2 regions of the Nocardia sp. NBC_01329 genome follow, and region 1 is predicted to be linked to the other one. Evidence: predicted binding sites of a transcription regulator. Region 1 holds the regulator's gene; the other holds the start of a gene.
What was found. Region 1 encodes HspR, which represses chaperone genes until heat shock. Its sites were predicted from a motif close to ANNTGAGTNNNNNNNACTCANNT; they were not measured.

Region 1 (9,179 bases):
AAGCTGGCCACCGAATCCCAGGCGCTGGGTCAGGCGATCTACGAGGCCCAGGCCTCCGAAGGCGCGGCCGCCGGTAACGGCGCCGCGGGTGCGGACGCCGGCGACGACCAGGTGGTCGACGCCGAGGTCGTGGACGAGCCGGTCGACACGGAGAAGAAGTGACGAATTCGGGAAACAAAGGTAATTCGGGAGAGCCGGCGGATCCGGTCAGCTTCGTGGACAAGCGCAAGATCGATCCGGAAACCGGTGAGGTACGGGATCAGGCCGGGGCGGCCAACGGCGCCGCCCCGGCCGGGGCCGAGGAGGGTGTAGCGCCCCAGGCGCCGCAGGCCGGCCTCGACGGTGACGGCGTCGAGGCGGCGCCCGCGGACGCTCCGCCCGGTGCGTCGGACGAGCTCGTCGAGCGCACCGCCGATCTGCAGCGGCTGACCGCCGAGTACACCAACTATCGGCGCCGGGTCGAACGCGACCGCAAGACCGCGATCGATTCCGCCAAGGCCGCCGTGGTCACCGAACTGCTCGGGGTCCTCGACGATCTGGACCGCGCGAAGGCACACGGCGACCTGGAATCCGGGCCGCTGCGCTCGGTGGCCGACAAGCTGATCGAGGCGTTGCGTAAACAGGGTCTCGAGGATTTCGGATCCGAGGGCGAGCCTTTCGATCCGAACCTGCACGAGGCGGTTCAGCACGAGGGATCCGGACACGATCCGGTGATCGGTGTGGTGATGCGCAAGGGGTATCGCTTCGGCGAGCGGGTGCTGCGGCACGCGCTGGTCGGGGTCACCGACGGGGCGGGGGATCTCGGGTCGAACCCGGATTCCGCGACCACGGCGGAACCCGCTCCGGCGAAGGCATCGGATGCTGATGCCGGCTCGGACAAGTAACGACTCCGCGGCGAGAGCCTCGGACCGGGTCGCGCGGCGTACCCCCGGAGTGATTCGGGGGCGCCGCGCGCCCGTCGCGCCGCGCGCGGCGGGCCCGGAGACGGTAGGAAAGTGTGACCCCACAGCGGCCCGTCCGGGCCGTGGAACGGTAGCGAGAGGAGGAGATACCCGGTGAGCCAGCGGGAGTGGATCGAGAAGGACTTCTACAAGGAGCTGGGTGTCTCCGCCGGCGCCTCCACCGATGAGATCAAGAAGGCGTATCGCAAACTCGCCCGTGATCTGCATCCGGACGCCAACCCCGGTGACGCCGAGGCCGAGGAACGGTTCAAGGCCGTCAGTGAGGCACACACCGTGCTGTCCGACTCGGCCAAACGCGCCGAATACGACGAGACCCGCCGTCTTTTCTCCGGCGGCGGATACGGCCGGGGCGGCGGTTTCACCCCGGGTGCCGGCGGCGGGTTCTCCCAGAGTTTCGATCTGGGCGATATCTTCGGCCAAGCCGGCGCCGGCGGAGCCGACGGTGGCCTCGGTGATCTGTTCGGCGGTCTGTTCAACCGGGGCGGTGGCGGTGCCACCCGTGCCGGCAGCCGCCCGCGGCGGGGCTCGGATGTGGAGGCCGAAACGACACTCGGGTTCCGCGAGGCGGCCAAGGGCGTCACGGTGCCCCTGTACCTGACCAGCCCGTCACCGTGCACCACCTGTCACGGCAGCGGCGCCAAACCGGGTACCAGCCCGCGGGTGTGCCCGATCTGCAACGGCAGCGGTGTGGTGAGCCGCAATCAGGGTGCTTTCGGATTCAGCGAACCCTGTGACGACTGCCGGGGTACCGGATCGATCATCGATGACCCGTGCGTCGACTGCCACGGCAGCGGTATCCAGAACCGCACCCGCACCATCAATGTCCGGATCCCTCCGGGTATCGCGGACGGGCAACGGATCCGGCTGGCCGGGCAGGGTGAGGCGGGCCTGCGGGGTGCGCCCTCAGGCGATCTGTTCGTCACGGTGCACGTGAGCCAGGACAAGGTCTTCGGCCGGGTCGGCGACGACCTGACCCTGGCATTGCCGGTCAGTTACAGTGAATTGGTGCTCGGCACGACCGTATCGGTGCCCACGCTGGAGGGCCGGGTCGGCGTGAAAGTGCCGCCGGGTACCGCGGACGGCCGCATCCTGCGGGTGCGCGGCCGCGGAGTGCCCAAACGTGGTGGCGGAGCCGGTGATCTGCTGGTCACCGTGAAGGTCGCCGTGCCGCCGAAGCTGGATGACGATGCCGTAGCGGCGCTGCGCGCGCTGCAAGAGGCGGAGAAGGCCAGCGGGTTCGATCCGAGAGCGGGATGGGCAGGTGCGTGATGGAGCCGAAACGGGTATCCGAGGGGGGGTCGGCACGCCCCGCGGCTCGAGCGATGGGCCCGGAGGCGGCGGCGCAGCATGACCGCGTAGGGCCCCGTGAAGGGCGCCGATCGAGCAGCGAATACTTCGTGATCTCGGTGGCCGCCCAGCTGGCGGGTATGCACGCGCAGACCCTGCGCACCTACGACCGGCTGGGTCTGGTGACGCCGCAGCGTACTTCGGGCGGCGGCCGGCGCTATTCGGAACACGATGTCGAGCTGCTGCGCGAGGTGCAGCGGCTGTCCCAGGACGAAGGCGTCAATCTCGCCGGGATCAAACGGATCATCGAGCTCACCAACCAGGTCACCGAACTCCAGCAGCGGGTGATGGAACTGTCCGCGGCGTTGGAACGGGAGCGGGCTCGGCCGGATTACCGGCCGGAACTGATTCCACCGCAGCGCAATACCGCGCTGGTGGTGTGGCAGCCGCGTAACCGGCGGCACTAGTTGGATGAGGCCATGAGGTTCTGACACCGCCGGGACGCGGCGCAGGGCCTCACCGCGCGCGGTGAGGTGCCCTGGCCGGCGGGCTCACCGATATCGATGTGCATGGTCAGCGCGACGATCGGATAGCCCTTTCGGGCCATGTCGGCAATTCCCCGTTCGTGTCGATCAGCGACGTGACCAATTGGATCGCACAGTCTTTATCGCGCGCGATCGCAGTCCAGCCCCGAGCCAGCGAGCCTGTCGGCCGCAAACCGGTCCATGAGCCGATCATCTGCGAGCCATCCGGGTGCAGCGCGAAGTAGAGAGTTCCGATGTGGCGGATGCTTCCACCCGACGTCGTATACCAGCCCATCAGCACTTCACCGCCCCATAGCCGGAGCTCGCTACGCCACGTGTACGAGCCGTCGACAACTGGATGAGCGCGATCGCCGTCAGCTACGTGAAGTAATTCGTCGTCCTGCGCTACGGCCAACAGGTGAACATTCACATGGTCGGCGCCACTCCGCCGATATTGCCACGCCACCCACCACTCGCCGGACAAGTCGGTCTCGGACGCCTCCGCGCCGGCCAGCTCGGCCAACGACACCTGCAATGCGTTGGACAGCCGGACGCTCACCGCGAGGCTGGGAGACTGTTCGCCGGATTCGTAGCGTCCGATCTGGCGTTGAGTAACGCCGACGAGCTCGGCCAGTCGGTCCTGCGATAAACGAAGTTGACTTCGTCGTACCCGGATCACATCAGCGGTCTTGCTCATGCCCCATCTTCTCCATTGACTGAAAATAACTCAAAGTGGACTAACTAGTCCTATCATCAGGGGCGATTTACGGTCGTTCAGGACTGATCAGTCCTTCTTCAGGGAGCAGGTTATGGAGCAGGCACCCGCTATCGCCTACTTGCGCACCGATGTGTCAGGAGCCCAGCAGTATCAGGATGAATGCCGCATGCGCCGGCTGTCCGAACGACTCGGCTACACACTGTGCGAGACCCTTGTGCTGTGCGCCGCCACCCATAGCCGGATAGACCGGTTACTCAGGCTGATTGCGATCGAACGCGCAGAGGCGGTCTTCGTGCCACATCTGGACCATCTGGACGGCGAACATATGCGCGTAGCGCTCCGAGCCGACGTGATAGTGGACGCTCACGAGGTGTACGCCCGCTGGCCTTCCATCACGTCCTCGAACGGCATGACCTACCGGCTCTCGGAGGAGTGCGGCGATCCCCTTCTCCCCGTTCGAAGATCGAGCAGCCGGGACGTGCGTTCACCATGGGGTGAGCCGCCGAGACCGCCGAAGGACCGATCGGGCAGAGTTCCCCCGCATCTCCGAGCCCTGCCGTCGCCACATTCGAACCCTCCGCAGCCTGGAGTGGGTGAAATCGGCGACGGGTTTTTCGGCCTGTGACCGTATGCCAGGAATGTCCGGCCATGCGAGACCGGGCGCTGTGCCGGACCGGGATTCGGAATCGCGTCCCGGCAGAGCTCAGGCGCCCTCGAACTGAATTCTCTCGGGCGGAGTGCCCGAGTCGAGAAGACGTTCGACGGTGGAGCGGGTCATTGCCGGGGAGCCGCACACCAGGATTTGGTGCCGACCGAACGACCCATAAGACCCGACCACTTCGGCGAGGGTGCCCTGGAGCAGATCGTCCTCGTCGAAACCTATGTCCACCCGGTGGCTTTCGTGCCATTTATCGGCCCAGGACGGGTCGTCGAGCCGTTCCACCACCGGTACCACCGTGAGCCAGGGCAGATCAGCGGCCAGCAGGACGAGCATATCGGCGGCGTACAGATCGCGCGGCGCGGAACCCCCGAAGAACAGATAGGTGGTGGGCGGGTCCGGTTGCCTGGCCAGCTCCAGGATCTGGGCGCGCAGCGGGGCCAGGCCGGTACCGCCGGCGATCATGACCACCTCGTCGCCCTCGGGGTCCACGGTGAACATGCCTTCGGGCGCAGCGAGTTTCCAGCGATCCCCGACCGCGGTATCGGCGACGATCCCGCCGCTGCACCAGCCGCCGGCCACGCTTCGAATATGGAATTCGAGCTTGCCGTCCAGTGAGGGCGGTAGGGCGGGGGAGAACCGCCGCCGCATCCCCGGGAACTGCGGGACCTCGACCTGCAGGGACTGTCCGGCATGGAACGGCACGTATTCGCCGATCAACCGGACCACGGCCAAATCGTGGCGCAGCCGATGATGTTCGACGACATCGGCCAGCCAGTGTGCCCGCTGGGGCGAATGGCCGGGGAATGCGCTCGGGTCGTTGCTCATACTTCACTCACCTGACAGGCCGGGCCGGACGGAGACCGCCCGGAGCTCGATGTGCCGACACCGATCAGACCGGATCGGTACTGATGATCTCCTCCGGGGTGCCGACCGCGAGCAGTGCGCGCCGGGTATCGGCGATCATCTTCGCCGAACCGGCGATCTGGATCTGCCGATCCTCCCATGCGCCGAAACTGGCTACCACGGCGCCGAGGTTGCCGACCAGGCGCCGGTGCATGCCGTAGGGCGCGTCCTCGGTGGGATGCGGATACCACCACGGGTTCGTCTTGTGTTCGCAGACCGGGACGATGGTGAGCCACGGGTTGCTCTGCGAGAGCTGCCACATGTTCTCCACGTCGTAGAGATCGCAGGGGTAGACCCCGCCGATGAAGAAGTGCACCCGGGGGTTGATACCGCGGCGGCCCATCTCGATCAGCTGGGCGCGCAGCGGCGCGACGCCGGTGCCGGACCCGATCATCAGCACATCGCGGCCGCTGTTCTGATCCACCTGCAGGCCGCCGAGCGGTCCGCCGATGAGCCAGCGGTCGCCGACCTTGGTCTCGTTGACGATCGACGGGCTCACCCAGCCCCCGCGAACTTTTCGGACGTGGAATTCGATTTCGCCGTACGGGTTCGACGGGATGGCGGGAGAGAGATAGCGCCACATCCGGGGCCGCTGCGGGACGGAGATGGGGACGTATTGGCCTGCCAGATAGGGAATCGGGTCGTCGGACTGGAGCCGGACGATGGCCAGGTCGTCGAGGACGTGCCGGTGGCCGACCACGGTGGCCTCCCAATAGGGCGGCGAATCATCGGAATTGGCGCCTATGGCCATGGCGGCGGAGATGAGCAGGCAGACATCGCGCCAGCCCTCGGCCAGTTCTCTGGTCCAGTACGGGCCGTTGTAGGTCTGGAAGGCGGCGTAGAGCGCCGGCCCGGCCAGGTCGTAATGCGAGGCGTCGACACCGTACTTGCGATGGTCGCGCGCCAGTTGTTCGAGGAACTTCTGGGCGCGGTCCCAGTCCTCCAGGTGATCGAGCATGTACTGGACAGCGGTGACCACCCGCTTCGCCTGCATATCCATGGCGGGCGGGAACAGCTCCCGCAGCCGCGGGTTCGCCGCGAACAGGTGACCGTAAAAAGCGCTGACCAACCGCTCGGGTCCACTCGGCGCATCGACCACCGACTGGAAATTGGCGCGGACCAGCGCTGCCGAACGCGCATCCACGGCGTGGAGCTTCCTTTCCCTGAATTCCGACCCGGAGGGACCGACCGGCCGTTACCGGCGGTCCTTCACCCCGACCAGTATCCCCGAAAAAAGAGATGATGGTGGGTGTGAAATACGGTTACCGGGTTTGGCTGATCTTGTTCGCGGGTAACGACGCGTCGTTGTGAGCCGCGATCCAGCACTTTTCTGGCAACCCGGTGCCGGGAGGCCGCCACCGAAAATTTCAAAGTTGAGCGGAACAGACTCAACCTTTCGAACGTTGAATCGGGCAGAACGGCACGAGACACCGAAAACGGTGCGGATGCCGGATGAGATATCGACTAGCAGGAAGGTGCTTCGTGGACTCGTTCAATCCCACCACCAAGACCCAGGCCGCGCTGACTGCCGCGTTGCAGGCAGCCTCGGCCGCCGGTAACCCGGAGATCCGGCCGGCCCATCTGCTGGTGGCACTGCTGGACCAGACCGACGGTATCGCCGCCCCCTTGCTGAAAGCCGTGGGTACCGATCCCGCCACGGTGCGCCGCGAGGCACAGGACATCGTCGACCGGCTGCCGCGCGCCTCCGGCGCCACCACCACTCCGCAACTGGGCCGCGAAGCGTTGGCCGCGATCACCGCGGCCCAGCATCTGGCCACCGAACTCGGTGACGAGTACGTCTCCACCGAGCATGTGATGGTCGGCCTGGCCTCCGGCGATACCGACATCACCATGTTGCTCGAGAAATACGGCGCCACCGCCGCGGCGCTGCGTGAAGCTTTCACCGCGGTGCGCGGCACCGCCCGGGTCAGCAGCCCTGACCCGGAGGGCAGCTACCAGGCGCTGGAGAAGTACTCCACCGATCTCACCGACGCCGCGCGCGCCGGAAAGCTGGATCCGGTGATCGGCCGCGATACCGAGATCCGCCGGGTGGTTCAGGTGCTTTCCCGGCGTACCAAGAACAATCCCGTGCTCATCGGTGAACCGGGTGTCGGCAAGACGGCGATCGTCGAGGGCTTGGCCCAACGCATCATCGCGGGCGATGTACCGGAGTCGCTGCGCGGTAAATCCGTCATTTCGCTCGACCTGGGCGCGATGGTGGCGGGCGCGAAGTATCGCGGTGAGTTCGAGGAACGGCTCAAAGCCGTGCTGGAGGAGATCAAGTCCAGTGCCGGGCAGATCATCACCTTCATCGACGAGTTGCACACCATTGTCGGCGCGGGCGCGACCGGCGAATCCGCGATGGATGCCGGGAACATGATCAAGCCGATGCTGGCCCGTGGTGAACTGCGGCTCGTCGGCGCCACCACGCTCGACGAGTATCGGCAACACATCGAAAAGGACGCGGCATTGGAACGCCGCTTCCAGCAGGTGATGGTCGGTGAACCCTCGGTGGAGGACACCGTGGGCATCCTGCGCGGTATCAAGGAACGCTACGAGGTGCACCACGGTGTGCGGATCACCGACTCCGCGCTGGTGTCGGCGGCCACGCTGTCGGACCGCTACATCACCTCCCGGTTCCTGCCCGACAAGGCGATCGACCTGGTCGACGAGGCGGCGTCGCGGCTGCGGATGGAGATCGACTCCCGGCCGGTGGAGATCGACGAGGTCGAACGCGCGGTGCGGCGGCTCGAGATCGAAGAGGTCGCGCTCACCAAGGAGACCGACGAGGCATCGAAACAGCGGCTGGAGAAACTGCGCGCCGAACTCGCCGACGACCGGGAGAAGCTCAACCAGCTCACCACCCGCTGGCAGAACGAGAAGACGGCGATCGATCAGGTCCGCGTGCTCAAAGAGCAGCTCGAGACTTTGCGCGGTGAATCCGACCGCGCTGAGCGCGACGGAGATCTGGGCAAGGCCGCGGAACTGCGGTACGGCCGCATCCCGACGCTGGAGAAGCAACTCGCCGAGGCCGAGGAGGTCTCCGGGGCGGCCGCCGACGGTGAGGTCATGCTCAAGGAAGAGGTCGGCCCGGACGATATCGCCGAGGTGATCTCGGCGTGGACCGGGATCCAGGTGGGCCGGTTGCTCGAGGGCGAGACCGAGAAGCTGCTGCGGATGGAATCCGAACTCGCCCGCCGCGTGGTCGGGCAGAACGACGCGGTGCGAGCGGTATCCGACGCGGTGCGGCGGGCGCGCGCCGGAGTCGCGGATCCGAATCGGCCGACCGGCTCGTTCCTGTTCGTCGGTCCCACCGGTGTCGGTAAGACCGAGCTCGCCAAAGCGTTGGCGGACTTCTTGTTCGACGACGAACGCGCGATGGTCCGCATCGATATGAGTGAGTACAGCGAGAAGCACGCGGTCGCCCGCCTGGTCGGCGCTCCGCCCGGATATGTCGGTTACGACCAGGGCGGCCAGCTCACCGAAGCGGTGCGGCGGCGGCCCTACACGGTGGTTCTGTTCGACGAGATCGAGAAGGCGCACCCCGATGTCTTCGACATTCTGCTCGCCGTGCTCGACGAGGGCAGGCTCACCGACGGCCAGGGCCGGACGGTGGACTTCCGCAACACCATCCTGATCCTGACCTCGAACCTGGGTGCCGGCGCCGACGCGGAGTTCGTGATGAACGCGGTACGCGCCGCGTTCAAACCGGAGTTCCTGAACCGGCTCGACGATGTGGTGATGTTCCAGGCCCTCGACGAGGACCAGCTCGCGCACGTCGTGGATATTCAGCTCGACCAGTTGCAGCGGCGGCTCGCGCAGCGGCGGCTGACCCTCGAGGTGAGCGATTCGGCGCGGTTCTGGCTGGCGGTACGCGGCTACGACCCGGTATACGGCGCCCGCCCGTTGCGGCGCCTGATCCAGCAGTCGATCGGCGACACGCTCGCCAAGGAACTGCTGTCCGGGAAGGTCACCGACGGCGATACCGTCGAGGTGGCCGTCACGCCGGACGGCGACGGCCTCGTCGTCGGTCGCCGCGACCGCGACCCCACCGCCGTCACCGCGGGTCCGTAACCGGGCCGTATCACCCGAAGACGGCATCGCCTCGTCTCCATCGCTGTCGT
Region 2 (9,179 bases), 240 kb from region 1:
GATCCTCGGGATGCCGGCGCTGGGTGACCAGTAGGCAGAAATCCACTGCCGGACCGGTAACCCGTTCGGCCGCGCTCTCGGGGCCCCACGACCACAGTTCGCCCGACGGTGCGCGCAGTTCTATCCGGAACTCGGCGGCGGGAGCGGGGAGTTCCCGGACGGCATACGCGAAATCGCGGGTCCGCGCGCCGATATGCGCCACCGCACGCAGCCGGTCGGTCGGCGTGCGGTGGATTCCGAGTGCGTCGGCGACATCCTGGCCGTGCGCCCAGGTCTCCATCAGCCGGGCGGTTGCCATCGAGCCCGGCCGCATGGGCGGCCCGAACCAGGGCACTTTCGCGTTCCCGGGTACGGCACGCAGTGCCGCGGCGAGCTCGGTCCGGCCGCGTCGCCATCGCTCGAGCAGTTCCGGCGGCGGTGTGGTGGCGGCTGCCGCGGCGGCTTCGTCCACGAAGGTCGTCACCCGGGCGGCGGCTTCGGTCAACAAGTCGATGAAGGCGGTGCCGCCGGTTCGTGCGTCGGTGGCGGCCAGCCCGGCCACCTCGTCGGTCCAGGCGAGATGCCCGATCTGATGGGCGACGGTCCAGCCTGCCGCGGGAGTGGGACGAGCCCAGTCCGGCTGTGGCAGTTCGGCGACCAGGCTCTCCAGGTCGGCGCTCTCCGCGGCGAGGTCGCGTAGTAGCGCGTCCAGATCGGCCATGGTTCCCTCACCTCCGTCGTGCACGGCATCGTGCGCGGTTCAGCATTCCAGCGGTGCGGGAAAAATACAAGCACGCTTGCTTGATTTTGTGCGCGCAGGCAGGCTCTGTCGAGGTGTGTCAGAAGGAGGCTCTACCAGCCGAAGAGCAGCAGGTGGGTGGCACCGACCAGCAGCCCGAGCGCGGCGCCGTGCAGATAGAGCAGCCAGGCGTCCTGTTCGACCGATGCGTAGAACATCTCCATGAACTCACCCGGAGTCAGCAACTGCAGCTTGCGGGCCGCGAACTCGTCGATGTTCTCGGCCTGCTCCCGGATGAAATCGGCGTCTTCCACCAGAGAAGGGGCCAGGCCGACCGCCGCACCTGCCGCACCGACCTTCAGGTTGTCGAACTGCCGCCGGCCGAACGCGGCCCGTACCACCGAGGTCGTCCGGCCGAGCTGCCGGTGGATCTCGTCGGAGATGAGCTGTTCGAGCAGCAGCCGGGTCTTGTCGCCGTTGGGGCCGTTGAGCAACTCGTTGGACAGATTGGGCAGCGTGAGCACCTGATAGGCGAGGATATGGGCCAGGTCGGTGGCCGCCTGTGGCTGCCGTTTGGCCAGCAGCGCCTGTTTCCAGATGTACTTGTACCGGGGCTGTGGATCGCCCGGCGTGAACACCACCCGCACGGCGATGATGTTCACCGCGACCCCGATGAGCGCCGAGGCGGCCAGCACGATCACCCAGGACGGAATCCAGCCCCAGACCGGGATATCGGAATGGATGTGCAGGTAGAGGGCCAGCAGCAGGCCGAACGGGGCGCCGAGCAGGCCGATACGCACCATGAATTTCAGTTCCGGCGCCGCGATCGTGGTGGTGAGGTCCTTGAGGATCTCCGGATTCTCCTGGAGATACCGGATCACGAAACCCTTCACGTCGATGAGCTGATCGACGTTGTCGCCGAGCGAATCGAACGCCCGGCCGGTGAGCTCCGGCAGTTCCCGTTCCACCCGCTGATAGATCAGTTGCCGCATCGCCCGGGGCACGGCATTCCACAGATCGGGGTTCTCCCGGTTCATCACTTCGTCGACAATGCTCTTCACCTGTTTACGGGCCAGCGCCGCGACATAGTCGGCGATACCGTCGAGATCCAGTTCGTGGATGAAATCCCGGGGGCTGCCGATCCGCAGCAGCGCTTTGTCGACACAGATACTCGCCATTTTCTCGGCGCGCGCCGGAATGAATCCCTGAAAACCCAGCCGCGACCCGTCCTCGGAAAATGTCGGCAATACCTGGACCCGGCGCGGTAGATAGGGATACAGCACATCGAGGCCCGGAATCCGGATACCGCGGAACATCAGCGGCCAGAACAGCATGAGTACGCCGGTCCAGTTGGTGAGCCATCCGGCGGCCGCGCTGAATATCGGAAAACTGATCAGATCGACGACGAACTTGCTCTGACCGGTGAGTTCTTCCCAGTTGATCAACACTCCGGACGAGAGTGTGATCATCGCGCGCTCCCCTTGGCCGGATCGGTGTTCGAAATGATCACATTGTCATCGGGCCGTCCCGGGTGTCAATCAGGGCTCACCGGTGCAGTGGCTGCCCTCGCGAGGGTATGCCGCACCGCGAAAATCCGGAATAGGGTGCCGGCATGAGCAACCCCGAGACCTCGGTACTCCCCGCTTTCCTCGACGCACTCGCGACCGGGCGGTTGGAAGTGATCGATCTGACCACTCCGCTGAGCAGTTCGACACCGGCCCTGCGCCTGCCCGAACCGTTCGCGAATCTGATCGATTTCAGTCTCGAAGAGGTCAGCGCCTACAACGAGCCCGGCCCGTTCTGGCGGCACAACAACATCCACACCGGGGAACATATCGGCACCCACCTCGATGCCCCGGTGCACTGGGTCACCGGGCGCGACGGGGACGATGTCTCGCAGATCCCGGTGCGCCGGCTCATCGGCCCCGCCGCCGTCCTGGACCTCACCGGTGAGGTCGCCGCCGATCCCGATCATCTGCTCACGATCGCCGAGGTGGAGGCCTGGGAGGCGGAACACGGCCGGTTGACCGAGGGCACCTGGCTGCTGCTGCGCACCGGGTGGGAGTCGCGCGGAGGTTCGGCGGCCGAATTCCTCAACGCCGACGACACCGGTTCGCATACACCGGGAGTGGCGGTCGACTGTGCGCACTGGCTGGCCACCGAACGGTCGGTCACCGGTCTCGGGGTCGAAACCGTCGGTGTGGACGCCGGCCTGGCCGGTGGTTTCGATCCCGCCTTCCCGGTCCACCACTACTTCCTCGGAAACGACAAATACGGTCTCACCTCGCTGCGCAACCTCGGATATCTGCCGGCAGTGGGCGCGATGCTGGTGGTGAGCCCGCTGCCGATCGTCGGCGGCACCGGGAGCCCGGCGCGGGTGCTCGCGGTGCTCGATCGCAGCGGCGCACAGGCATGACCGTCACCGGTTCGACGGACTCCCCGGCGCCCGCGGCCCCGGCCGCGGTGGTCTACGGCCCGACCGTCGCCGATGTGGTGGGCCGGGTACTCGCCGATCTCGGTGCCGGGCACTGTTTCGGGGTCGTGGGCAGCGGCAACTTCGTGATGACCAATGCGCTGCGTCGCGGCGGGGTGCCCTTCACCGCGGCCCGGCACGAAGGCGGCGCGGCGAGCATGGGCGACGCCTACACCCGGATGTCGGGCCGGGTCGGGGTGGTCTCACTGCATCAGGGTTGCGGGCTGACCAACGCCATGACCGGGATCGGTGAGGCCGCGAAGAGCCGTACCCCGATGATCGTGCTCACCGCGGACAGCCCGGCGGCGGCGCTGCGGTCCAATTTCCGGGTCGATCAGGAGGCCCTGGCCAGGAGTGTGGGTGCGGTGAGCGAGCGGGTGTACTCGGCGCGGACCGCGGTATCCGATGTGATCCGGGCTCATCGGACCGCGGTGACCCGGCGCCGCACGGTGGTTCTCAATATCGCGATCGATATCGCCGCCGCACCCTGCACCGCGACCGGGCCCGTCGCGGCTCCCGTGCCGCGGGAGCGGGTACGACCCGGTGCCGAGGCGGTCGCGCAACTGGCCGAGGCGCTGCGCGACGCGCGTCGGCCGGTCTTCGTCGCGGGTCGCGGCGCCCGGCACGCCGGACCAGCGATCGCCGCCCTGGCCGCGGCATGCGGGGCTCTGCTCGCCACCTCGGCCGTGGCCAACGGACTCTTCGCCGGCGACGAGTTCGCGCTCGGTATCTCCGGAGGCTTCGCCTCGCCGACCACGGCCGAGTTGATCTCCGCCGCCGATCTCGTCGTCGGCTGGGGTTGTGCGCTGAACATGTGGACCACGCGGCACGGGCGCCTCATCGGCTCCGATACCCGGGTTGTGCAGGTCGACGACGATATCGACGCCATCGGCGCGCACCGCCCGGTCGATTTCGGGGTACTCGGCGATTGCGAACCCGCCGCCCGCGACGCGCTGGCCGAACTGCGCAGAACAGGGACCGAGGAGGTGACCGGCTATCGCACGGCCGAGGTCGCTTCGCGGATCGTGCGCACCGGCCGCTGGCAGGACGTACCGGTGGAGGACTCCGCCGGGGACGGCCGGATCGACCCGCGACACCTGACGATCGCGCTCGACGAGATACTGCCCGCCCAGCGGATCGTCTCGATCGACTCCGGCAACTTCATGGGCTATCCCGCAACACATCTGTCGGTGCCCGACGAGAACGGATTCTGTTTCACTCAGGCGTTCCAGTCGATCGGGCTGGGGCTGGGCACCGCCGTCGGCGCGGCTTTCGCGCGGCCCGATCGCCTTCCGGTGCTCGGCGCGGGCGACGGCGGTTTCCTGATGGCGATCTCCGAACTGGAGACCGCGGTGCGCTGCGAACTGCCGCTGGTGGTGATCGTCTACAACGACTCCGCCTACGGCGCCGAAGTCCATCACTTCGGTGACGCGGACCACGGCACCGTCACCTTCCCCGAAACAGATATCGCCGCCATCGCGAACGGTTTCGGGGCCACCGGGGTCACGGTCGGATCGGTCGCCGACCTCGCCGCCGTGCGCCGTTGGGTAGCCGACTACCGGAGAACCGGCCGGGCCCGGCCGCTGGTGATCGACGCGAAGATCACCAGTGACGGCGGCGCGTGGTGGCTCGCGGAGGCCTTCGCCGGGCACTGAGCATTATCTGCGGATTATTCGCCCTGGGCGAACAGGGGCGGGAGGCGGAACAAAGGCGATACCGGTGAAGTTGAGTGGGATTAGCTCAACTATTGGAGGTTGTGTTCGTGACTACACCACTGAATCTTCCGGTGCTGTTCCTGACCGATCCCATCGTGCTCCCCGGGATGGTCGTGCCGATCGAACTGGACGAATCCGCACAGGCGGCGATCGACGCAGCGCAGGCCGCGAAGACCGGGACCGTACTTCTGGCCCCGCGACTCACCGAGGGTTACGCCGCCTACGGCGTGATCGCCACCATCGAACAGATCGGCCGGGTGCGCGGCGGCGCGGCGGCCGCTGTGCTCAAGGCGGAACGGCGCGCGAAAATCGGGCACGGTGTCACCGGCCCCGGTGCGGCGCTGTGGGTGGAAGCCGAACCGGTCGATATCCCCGCCGCCGACGGCCGCACCCGCGAACTGGCCGCCGAATATAAAAAACTCGTCGTCTCGGTACTCCAGCGGCGTGAGGCATGGCAGATGGTCGACGCGTTCAACCAGCTGACCGAACCGTCCGCCATCGCCGATACCGCCGGCTATGCCGCGTATCTCACCGATGAGCAGAAACGCGAACTGCTCGACACCCCGGATGTCGCGCAGCGGCTGAACCTGCTGATCGACTGGACCCGGGCCCATATCGCCGAGGCCGAGGTCACCGAGAAGATCGGTGACGAGGTCCGCGAGAACATGGAGAAGAGTCAGCGCGAATTCCTGCTGCGCCAGCAACTCAACGCCATCCGCAAGGAACTGGGCGAGGACGAACCGGACGGCGCCGACGACTACCGCGCCCGGGTCGAGCAGGCCGACCTGCCCGAGAACGTGCGCGAAGCGGCCCTGCGTGAGGTGGGCCGACTGGAGCGGTCCAGCGATCAGAGCCCCGAGAGCGGCTGGATCCGGACCTGGCTCGATACCGTGCTGGAATTGCCGTGGCAGGTGAAAACCGAGGATTCCACCGATGTGGCGGCGGCCCGGGCCGTGCTCGACGCCGACCACCACGGTCTGGACGAGGTGAAGGACCGGATGGTCGAGTACCTGGCGGTCCGTGCGCGGCGTGCCCGGCGCGGCTTGGCGGTCGTGGGCGGGCGCGGATCCGGCACAGTGCTGGTCCTGGCCGGGCCGCCCGGTGTCGGCAAGACCTCGCTGGGTGAATCCGTAGCCCGGGCTCTCGGCCGGAAGTTCGTGCGCGTCGCCCTGGGCGGTGTGCGCGACGAAGCGGAGATCCGCGGTCACCGGCGCACCTATGTGGGCGCCATGCCCGGCCGGGTCGTGCGGGCGCTCGAGGAAGCCGGATCGATGAATCCGGTCGTGCTGCTGGACGAGGTCGACAAGCTCGGCTCGGATTTCCGCGGCGATCCGGCGGCAGCCCTGCTCGAGGTGCTCGATCCCGCCCAGAACCACACCTTCCGCGATCACTACCTGGATATGGACCTGGATCTGTCCGATGTGCTGTTCCTGGCCACGGCCAATGTCATGGACACCATCCCCGGTCCGCTGCTGGACCGGATGGAAGTGATCACGGTCGACGGGTACACCGAGGACGACAAGGTAGCCATCGCCCGTGACTTCCTGCTGCCCCGGCAGCTGGAACGCAATGCGCTGACCGCCGCGGAAGTCCGGGTCACCGACCAGGCACTGCGCGAGATCGCGGCCGACTACACCCGGGAAGCCGGTGTGCGGCAGCTGGAACGGCTGATCGCCAAGGCACTGCGCAAGGCGGCGACCCGGTTGTCCGAGGTCGATGCGTCGGCGGCCGCGCTGACCATCGATATCGGGGACCTGAAGGATTATCTCGGGCGGCCGCGCTTCACCCCGGATTCGGCGGAGCGTACCGCTGTGCCGGGCGTGGCGACCGGGCTGGCGGTCACCGGTCTGGGTGGTGATGTCCTCTACATCGAGGCCAACACCGCGGCCGGCGAACGTGCCCTGACGCTGACCGGCCAACTCGGCGACGTCATGAAGGAATCGGCGCAGATCGCGCTGACCTATGTGCGGTCGCATCTGGGCGAGATCGGTATCGAATCGGCGGTGCTGGACGGGAACCTGCACGTCCACTTTCCCGCCGGAGCGGTGCCCAAGGACGGCCCGTCCGCCGGTGTCACCATGGTCACCGCGCTGGTATCGCTGGCACTGGGCCGCCCGGTGCGCTCCGATGTCGGAATGACCGGCGAGGTCACCTTGAACGGCCGGGTGCTGCCGATCGGCGGGGTGAAGCAGAAACTGCTCGCCGCTCAACGTGCGGGGCTGAAGACGGTGTTCATCCCGGCGCGCAACGAGCCGGACCTGGACGATGTCCCCGCCGATGTGCTGGCCGATCTCGACGTCCGCCCGGTGAGCGATGTCGCCGAGATCCTCGCCCACGCCATCGAACCGGTCCGTGAACCGGCCGTGGACAGCCGAACCCTGGCGGTCAGCGCCTGATCCACGCGAACGGGCCGCGGTAGCTCCCGGTGAAGCCACCGCGGCCTGTTCCGTATCCAGCGGGTTCTTTTCGCCCGATCCCGGCCCGCGCCCATCCGATCCGCCGATCCACCCGAATTCCGTCCTGCAATGTTCGCGGTGCGGCCGCACAGGGTCGGCCTGGCTGAAAGTGATGGGAATCCATGAAGAGCATGCAACGCGGTGTGCTTGCGGCGGCGCTCGTTTCGACCGCCGCCCTGCTGGGATCGACGGCGTGTTCCGGTGACGCGTCCAGCGACTCCGCCGCCACGGCCACGAATAGTCCGATGGCGAGCACCCCGGCCGCCGGCGAACCGGCCACCGGTCTCGTCGGACCCGGTTGCGCCGACTACGCGGCCCAAGTACCCAGCGGGGCCGGTTCGGTCGGCGGAATGGCGCAGGACCCGGTCGCGGTGGCGGCCTCGAACAACCCGATGCTGAAGACACTGGTCCAGGCGGTATCGGGTCAGCTCAACCCGAAGGTGAATCTGGTCGATACGCTCAACGGCGGCGAGTTCACCGTCTTCGCTCCGGTCGATTCTGCCTTCGCCGCGGTCGACCCGGCGACGATCGAGAGTCTGAAGACCGATTCCGACACGTTGACGAAGGTCCTCACCTACCACGTCGTTCCCGGCCGGATCGCGCCCGCCGATATCGCCGGTGACCACGTCACGGTCGAAGGCGGAACCGTCGAGGCCACCCGCACCGGCGAGAACATCGAGATCGGCGACGCCGCGGTGATCTGCGGCGGTGTGCAGACCGCCAACGCCACGGTCTACATGATCGACAAGGTACTCATGCCGCCGACCTGACTGTTTCGGATGCGTGTGCAGGGCGAGTGCACCAGACTGGCGTCATGATGCGTTGTGTTCGGCACGGTGATCTGGACGACAACCCGGGCGGCGAACCGATCCCGGCCGAGGGCTGCGGCGAATGCCTTGCCATGCAGTCGAGGGCGCGCTCATGACGAATCGGCCGGGGTCCGGCCCCGGACCGATCCGGTTGGCGGATTCGGAAACCGACGATGCGGCGGCATGCTCGGTCCGGACCGACGGACACGACGACCGTGCGACGCAGCGTCGGCTCGCCGACCTGCTGTCCGCGGCCGGGGACGGCGATCGGGACGCGTTCACCCGGTTCTACCGGGAGACCAGTCCCCGCGTGTTCGGGCTGGCGCGGCGGATCCTGCGCAGCCCGGCGGCGGCCGAGGAAGCCACCCAGGAGGTATACCTCCAGGTCTGGTCCGCGGCGGCACGCTACGACCCGGCTCGGTCGAGCGCCATCGGCTGGTTGATGATGATCACCCATCGGCGCGCGGTCGACCGGGTACGGTCCGAGGAGTCGGCCGCCGGTAGGGACCTCGTCTACGGGCACACCCATCTGGGGCGCGATCACGACGTCGTCTCCGAGACGGTGGACCAGCGCCTCGACGAGCAGGCGGTACGCGACTGTCTCGAGGTACTGACCTCCACCCAGCGGCAGGCGGTCGCTCTCGCCTATTACAGCGGGCGCACCTACCGCGAGGTGGCCGACCACCTCGAATCTCCGCTACCCACAATCAAGAGCCGCATCCGCGATGGTCTGAAGCGGCTCCAGAACTGCCTGGCAGGGGTTGCCTCCGATGCCTGATACCGCACCACCCGATTCGCCGGAGAACAGCGGCGACCTGCTGGACCTGGCGTTTCCGTACGCCCTCGACGCGGTGGCCGCCGCCGAGGAGGCGGAGATCGAACAGCGTGTGCGTGCCGCCGACCCAGAGACCGCGCGTTCCTTCGACGGCACCGTCCGAGAGGTGCGGGAAGCGATGGCGGCGCTGTCGGTTCTCGACGCCCAAACGCCCCCGGCCCGGATCGAGGCGC

Region 2: the regulator HspR is predicted to act here: its motif matches at 4,915-4,937, upstream of lon (endopeptidase La).

What each region holds. Positions count from the first base shown of each region.
Region 1 covers NZ_CP108381.1:5,950,316-5,959,494, forward strand. The annotation lists gene dnaK (molecular chaperone DnaK) at 1-162, shown strand, start outside; gene grpE (nucleotide exchange factor GrpE) at 159-884, shown strand; gene dnaJ (molecular chaperone DnaJ) at 1,056-2,231, shown strand; gene OG405_RS27010 (heat shock protein transcriptional repressor HspR) at 2,285-2,716, shown strand; gene OG405_RS27015 (helix-turn-helix domain-containing protein) at 2,823-3,470, opposite strand; gene OG405_RS27020 (FAD-binding oxidoreductase) at 4,195-4,977, opposite strand; gene OG405_RS27025 (globin domain-containing protein) at 5,042-6,199, opposite strand; gene clpB (ATP-dependent chaperone ClpB) at 6,538-9,129, shown strand.
Region 2 covers NZ_CP108381.1:5,712,523-5,721,701, forward strand. The annotation lists gene OG405_RS25925 (TIGR03084 family metal-binding protein) at 1-700, opposite strand, end outside; gene OG405_RS25930 (hypothetical protein) at 832-2,187, opposite strand; gene OG405_RS25935 (cyclase family protein) at 2,331-3,134, shown strand; gene OG405_RS25940 (thiamine pyrophosphate-binding protein) at 3,131-4,846, shown strand; gene lon (endopeptidase La) at 5,014-7,302, shown strand; gene OG405_RS25950 (fasciclin domain-containing protein) at 7,485-8,132, shown strand; gene sigK (ECF RNA polymerase sigma factor SigK) at 8,284-8,949, shown strand; gene OG405_RS25960 (anti-sigma factor) at 8,942-9,179, shown strand, end outside.